Regions from separate parts of the Streptomyces sp. TLI_55 genome, predicted to be linked through region 2. Evidence: riboswitches for the same ligand, from Rfam matches in the RefSeq annotation. Region 2 holds a riboswitch; the other holds the start of a gene.

Region 1 (3,399 bases), 4.1 Mb from region 2:
AGCGACTGGTACCTCGGTGAACTGAGAGACGTCGCCAAACGGGCACGCTCCGCCGAGGTACTCGTGGCCACCCTGGGCGGCGAGCCCATCGGCACCGCCACCTACGTCCCCTCGACCGGCGGCGCCATGGCCGAACTCTCCCGCCCCGGCGAATCGGAGATCCGCATGCTGGCCGTGGCCCCGGAGGCCCGCGGCAGAGGCGCCGGGCAGGCCCTCGTACAGGCCTGTGTCGACCGCGCCAGGGCCGCCGGTGACATCGGCATGGTCCTGTCGACCCAGCCCGTCATGCGCGCGGCCCACCGCATCTACGAGCGCCTCGGCTTCGTCCGCGCCCCGCACCGCGACTGGAAGCCGATCCCGGGCGAGGAGTTCACGCTTCTCACCTATGAGTTGACGCTGTCACCGACTCGGCCGTGACGACCGAGCTGGTCGACTCGGTTCAGCACGGCTCCGCTTATCCTCCTGACTGCCCCTACGACAGGGCGGTCACAGGGCACATCGACCAGTCCCCACTAAGTGGGGACTGGTTCGGGCATGGTGACGAATACCCACGCCGAGCGTGCCCGGTTGCGCACGTTGACCCCGGCGACGTGGTCGGCCGGCCCAGCGAGGCCACACCGACGACATTGGAAAGTGGCCCGAGTACGGCGATTGCCTCTCTCGGTGTGACCACAGCGCGGGCAGCGCTGCGAGGTGTAGGCCGGGTCCACCTCGATGAATGGCACCCCGGCACGACGTGCCTTGTACTCAATGAAGGCACCGAGCTGGCGAAACGGCCAGGAGGACAGTCGTGCTCGCGGGTCGCGGGGAACCGTAACCCGCTCGCGGATGCCCCGGAGTTCCTCCAAGGCGATGCCGCGCTCGGTGCGTTGGGCGACAGCAACGACGTCCTTGGCCACCTTGTGGTTGACGTGGGTGGCGTGGCGGGCTTCCTTCCTTGCCCGCTTCCTGAGGAGCTGCTTGGCGGAGCGAGACTGCTTGGCCTGGATCTCGGCCCGCTTGCGCGCCTGCCAACGCCGGTGCCGACCGAGCCTCCGCCCTTGGTGGTTGTCTCCGTCCGAGGTGGTGGCGAGGTTGACGATGCCTCGGTCCACACCGATGAAGTCCTTCGGTTCGAACACCTCCGGATCGGGGAGATCGACAGTGGCGATCAGGAACCACTTGCCATCCCGAAACACCAGGTCGGATTCGCCCTTCCGGTGCTCGGTGAGCGTCTTGAGCGCCTCAGGGGAACTGGCGAACCGCACCTCCTTGATCCGTCCGCCCAGTGTCCAGATGCTCACCGTCTTCGCGTCGTAATTCCACGACAAGCAGCGGTCGTCGTACGTGTGCGCGGCATGCGGACGGAAGACGACCGGCTTGGCCTCCGCCTTGCGGCGCCGTTTCGACCCCTCGGGGCCGAGATTCCCTGACCGGATGTTCACGCGCAACGTCGTATAGGCGTCGGCGACGCGCTTGATGATGTGTTGCGCGGCCTGCGCTCCGAAGCCTCGCATTTTGAGTTCGCCGTAGCACAGCTTCCGCAGCTCACGGACAGACGCCTTGAGCCCGAAACCCTCGAACCCGACGGCGGAGACCCAGTTAGCTGCCTCATTGATCGCGGGCAGGGTGCGCTCAAGTGTCGGTGCCTGCACGGCATCCGGCATCAACTTGACCTGCACCACCAGCTTCACAATCACCGAAGGTATACAACTGTGCTACTTCCCACCGCGCGTTCCCCAGTCATCACTCCCACGAGTGAAGCTATCGAAGGCGCTGACTACAGGCTGAAGTCAGCGCGACACAACATCTAGGGGTGCCACTCGAACCCGGCACAAGATGTATGCTCATGCTCGCTGTCGCCGCAGGGGAATCCGGTGCGAATCCGGAACTGTCCCGCAACGGTGTACTTGTGCATGCCTTGGGTGTGTACGGGAGTCAGTCCGAGGACCTGCCGACAGCGTGCCCAGGCCGCCGTGGCCCGGGTGCCATGACGTCCGGGCCTCGCGGAGTGGGCCGGTGGACGCGACGCCCCGTGCGCTCGTGCTGCCTGCTGCCCTCCGCCGGGCCCCTGCCGAGCGAGGGAGAGCCCCCACGTGACCATCGCGCCAGCCGATCCGGCTTCAGCGGTCCAGGCGGAGAACGACGGTCCCGGTACCGCCCTGTTGCGGACCCTGACCGAGCTGACCGCCGACCTGCCCGACGCCGACCCCGGACGGGTCGCCGCCGCCGCGCTGCGGGGCCGCTCGGCCCGGGCCGACGAGGCGGAGCTGCGCGAGCTGGCGACGGAGGCCGCCGCCGGACTCATCTCCGAGGACCCCGCCTACTCCCGGCTGGCCGCCCGGCTGCTGACCATCAGCATCGCCGCCGAGGCCGCCTCCCAGGGCGTCACGTCCTTCACCGAGTCGGTCGCGGTCGGCCACCGCGAGGGCCTGGTCGCCGACCGCACGGCGGAGTTCGTCCGGGTGCACGCGGCACGGCTCGACGCCCTGATCGACCCGGCCGCCGACGACCGCTTCGGCTACTTCGGTCTGCGTACGCTCCACAGCCGTTACCTCCTGCGGCACCCGATCACCCGCCAGGTCATCGAGACGCCCCAGCACTTCATGCTGCGCGTCGCCGCCGGCCTCGCCGAGGACGACACGACCCGTGCCCTGGACGAAGTCGCCGCGCTCTACGGGCTCATGAGCCGCCTCGACTACCTGCCGTCCTCCCCCACGCTGTTCAACTCCGGCACCCGGCACCCCCAGATGTCGTCCTGCTACCTCCTCGACTCCCCGCTGGACGAGCTGGACTCCATCTACGACCGCTACCACCAGGTCGCCCGCCTCTCCAAGCACGCCGGCGGCATCGGACTGTCGTACTCCCGCATCCGCAGCCGCGGTTCGCTGATCCGGGGCACCAACGGGCACTCCAACGGCATCGTGCCGTTCCTGAAGACGCTGGACGCCTCGGTGGCCGCGGTGAACCAGGGCGGCCGGCGCAAGGGTGCCGCGGCCGTCTACCTGGAGACCTGGCACTCCGACATCGAGGAGTTCCTGGAGCTGCGCGACAACACCGGTGAGGACGCCCGGCGTACGCACAACCTGAACCTCGCGCACTGGATCCCCGACGAGTTCATGCGCCGCGTGAACGCCGACGCCGAGTGGTCGCTGTTCTCCCCGGCCGACGTGCCCGAGCTGGTCGACCTGTGGGGCGAGGAGTTCGACGCCGCGTACCGCAAGGCGGAGGCGGCCGGTCTCGCCAAGAAGACGATCCCGGCGCGTGACCTGTACGGCCGCATGATGCGCACCCTCGCGCAGACCGGCAACGGCTGGATGACCTTCAAGGACGCCGCCAACCGCACCGCCAACCAGACGGCGCTGCCCGGCCATGTCGTCCACTCCTCCAACCTCTGCACCGAGATCCTGGAGGTCACGG
Region 2 (3,399 bases):
GCATCATCACCCTCGCCCTCGTCGCCGGCGGCGCCGTCGCGCCCGACTCCGACCCGCCCACCTGGGTCATCCTCTCCGCGGGTCTGGCCATCGCGCTCGGCACGTACCTGGGCGGCTGGCGCATCATCCGCACCATGGGCAAGGGCCTGACCGACCTCCAGCCGCAGCAGGGCTTCGCCGCCCAGACCAGCGCGGCGACGGTCATCCTGGCCTCCTCGCACCTCGGCTTCTCCCTCTCCACCACGCACTCCGTCTCCGGTTCGGTGATGGGCGCGGGCCTCGGCCGCAAGGGCGGCGTGGTCCGCTGGTCGACGGCGACGCGGATGTTCGTGGCGTGGGGTCTCACGCTCCCGGCGGCCGCCCTGGTGGGCGCGCTGGCCGAGTCCGTGTGCGACCTCGGCGACTGGGGCACGGCCGTCGTCGCGGTCTTCCTGATCGCGTCCAGCGCGGCCATCTGGAAGATCTCGCGCCGCGAGGTCGTGGACGCGTCGAACGTCAACGACACCGACGAGCCGGCCGGCGTCGTCACCACGGCGATCGCGGCCGTGACCCCGCCCCCGGCGGGCACGGTGCCGGACGACCTGACCGCCACGATCCCCGCCCCGGCAGCGGCCACCACGGAGCCGGCCGCACCGCCGGCCGCCGCGGTCTGAGCCCCAGCGACGAAGGAAAGCAAGCAGCATGAAGATCGACTGGCAAGCACTGGGCTCCGTCTTCGGCGTCAGCCTCGTCGTCACCGTGGCCCTCGTGGCCCTCTTCACCCTCGGCATCATGGGCCTCTCCCGCCAGGAGCGGGCCTCGGCGGCGGGCGGCTCGGCCGCCCTCGCCGTGACCGGCGCGTACGCCTGCTTCGCCGCGTGTGCGGCGGCGGTGGGGTACGGCATCTATCTGATCGTGGCGTAACACCCGCCGCGACGCGTTCGCGCCCTGTTCCGGGCCCTCTGAAGGGGGTTTCCGGGACAGGGCGTTCTCGCGTTCCCGGCCTCGGATCGCGGGTCCGCCGGGCCGCCGATGTGGGGTTCTGCACACTCCGCTCTCGCAGGTCAACAGCGAGTTGACGGCTCTTCCGGGCCCGTGGTGGACTGCCGGGGCCAAGTACGGCGGCCAGGGAGGAAGTCCGGTGTGAATCCGGCGCGGTCCCGCCACTGTCACCGGGGTAGGTAGCCCCGGGAGCCAGGAACTCCCACCGCCGGTCTCGTCGAACCAGGGCGTGGACACCCTGAGTGAGGACATATCGCCATGCTCGCCTGCCGTTTGAGGTACAGCACCAGGTCGCTGCCCGACCCCACGGCCGGCTGAGCCGATGCGTGCCGATCGCGTCTTCGCGTACGGCGCCGCCGCCGGGCTCGTCGGGGATCTGCTGCTCGGTGATCCGCGCCGTGGGCATCCGGTCGCCGCGTTCGGGCGGGCCGCCGATGCCGTGGAAAAGGTTCTGTGGCGGGATCACCGGGGGTGGGGTGCGCTGCACACCGCCGTGTGTGTCGGGGGTGCCGTGGGGCTGGGTGCCGTTGCCGAGAGAGTCGTACGTCCTTCCCGTACCGCTTCCGTCGTGCTGGCCGGCGTCGCCACCTGGGCCGTCGTCGGGGGGACCTCGCTCGCGCGGGAGGCGCGGGGCATCGGGCGGGCCCTTGAGGCCGGTGACGTCGAGGGCGCTCGCGCTCGGCTGCCGCATCTGTGCGGGCGCGATCCGCAGGCCCTCGACGCCGACGGGATCGCCCGGGCCGTCGTGGAGTCCGTCGCCGAGAACACCTCCGACGCCGTGGTCGGCGCGCTGGTGTGGGGAGCGCTCGGCGGCGTGCCGGGGCTGCTCGGGTTCCGGGCCGTCAACACCCTTGACGCCATGGTCGGGCACAAGTCCGAGCGGTACCGGCGGTACGGGTGGGCCTCCGCCCGCCTCGACGACCTCGCCGGCTGGCCGGGGGCGCGACTCACCGCCGTACTCGCGACCGTGAGCGGTGGTGATCCGCGGGGTGCCCTGCGCGCCTGGCGGTCGGATGCCGCCCAGCATCCGAGTCCCAACGCCGGGCCCGTCGAGGCCTCGTTCGCGGGGGCGCTCGGGGTGCGGCTCGGGGGGACCTTGTCGTACGCGGGGCGGGTCGAGCACCGGCCCGTCCTCAATCAGGCCGGGCGGGCCGTCGCCGCCCACGACATCGAGCGCGCCGTACGGCTGTCCCGGCGCGTCGGACTGCTCGCGCTCGGCGTCTCGGTCGCCGCGCGGGCTCTGACGAAGCGGAAAGGGCGTGCCTCATGAGTGGGGGCGGGCTGCTCGTCGCCGGGACCACCTCCGACGCCGGCAAGAGTGTCGTCACCGCCGGGATCTGCCGGTGGCTGGTGCGGCAGGGGGTCAAGGTCGCGCCCTTCAAGGCGCAGAACATGTCCCTCAATTCGTTCGTGACGCGGGAGGGTGCCGAGATCGGGCGGGCTCAGGCCATGCAGGCGCAGGCCTGTCGGGTCGAGCCGACCGCGCTCATGAATCCCGTGCTGCTCAAGCCCGGCGGGGAGCAGAGCAGTCAGGTCGTACTGATGGGCAAGCCCGTCGGCGAGATGAGCGCGCGCGGGTATCACGGGGGGCGGCAGCAGAAGCTGCTCGGGACCGTGCTCGACTGTCTCGCCGAACTGCGGGGCACGTATGACGCGGTGATCTGTGAGGGGGCCGGCAGCCCGGCCGAGATCAATCTGCGGCGAACCGACATCGTCAACATGGGGATCGCCCGCAACGCCGGGCTCCCGGTGCTGGTGGTCGGGGACATCGACCGGGGCGGTGTCTTCGCGTCCTTCTTCGGGACCGTCGCGCTGCTGTCCGAAGAGGATCAGAAGCTGGTCGCCGGGTTCCTCGTGAACAAGTTCCGGGGGGACGTCTCCCTGCTCGAACCCGGGCTCGACATGCTGCACGGGCTCACCGGACGGCGGACGTACGGCGTGCTGCCCTTCCAACACGGGCTCGGGATCGACGAGGAGGACGGGCTGCGGGTGTCGCTGCGCGGGACCGTCCGGGAGTCGAACACGGCCCCTCCCGTCGGGGAGGACGTGCTGCGGGTCGCCGTCTGTGCCGTCCCCCTCATGTCCAACTTCACCGACGTCGACGCCCTCGCCGCCGAACCGGGTGTCGTCGTGCGGTTCGTGGACCGGCCGGAGGAGCTCGCCGACGCCGATCTCGTGGTGATCCCGGGGACGCGCGGTACGGTGCGGGCCCTGGAGTGGCTGCGGGAGCGGGGGCTGGCCGCCGCGCTCGTCAGAAGGGCCGCGGAAGGGCGGCCGATCCTCGGCATCTGCGGCGGCTTCCAGGTCCTCGGCGAGCACATCGAGGACGAGGTCGAGAGCCGGCAAGGGCAGGTCGAAGGCCTCGGGGTGCTGCCCCTAAGGGTTTGGTTCGCCCCCGAGAAGATCCTTACCCGGCCG

The links. Region 2 has a riboswitch for cobalamin ahead of CRP56_RS09830 (cobalamin biosynthesis protein). Riboswitches for the same ligand answer to the same signal wherever they lie in the genome.
Region 1: it holds a riboswitch for cobalamin, as region 2 does, so the genes downstream of both, CRP56_RS28795 (ribonucleoside-diphosphate reductase subunit alpha) here and CRP56_RS09830 (cobalamin biosynthesis protein) in region 2, are expected to answer to the same signal.

What each region holds. Positions count from the first base shown of each region.
Region 1 covers NZ_OAOJ01000001.1:6,211,935-6,215,333, reverse strand. The annotation lists gene CRP56_RS28805 (GNAT family N-acetyltransferase) at 1-417, shown strand, start outside; gene CRP56_RS28800 (RNA-guided endonuclease InsQ/TnpB family protein) at 513-1,661, opposite strand; cobalamin riboswitch at 1,823-1,952, shown strand; gene CRP56_RS28795 (ribonucleoside-diphosphate reductase subunit alpha) at 2,076-3,399, shown strand, end outside.
Region 2 covers NZ_OAOJ01000001.1:2,105,652-2,109,050, forward strand. The annotation lists gene CRP56_RS09820 (inorganic phosphate transporter) at 1-653, shown strand, start outside; gene CRP56_RS09825 (hypothetical protein) at 682-903, shown strand; cobalamin riboswitch at 1,062-1,202, shown strand; gene CRP56_RS09830 (cobalamin biosynthesis protein) at 1,304-2,251, shown strand; gene CRP56_RS09835 (cobyric acid synthase) at 2,248-3,399, shown strand, end outside.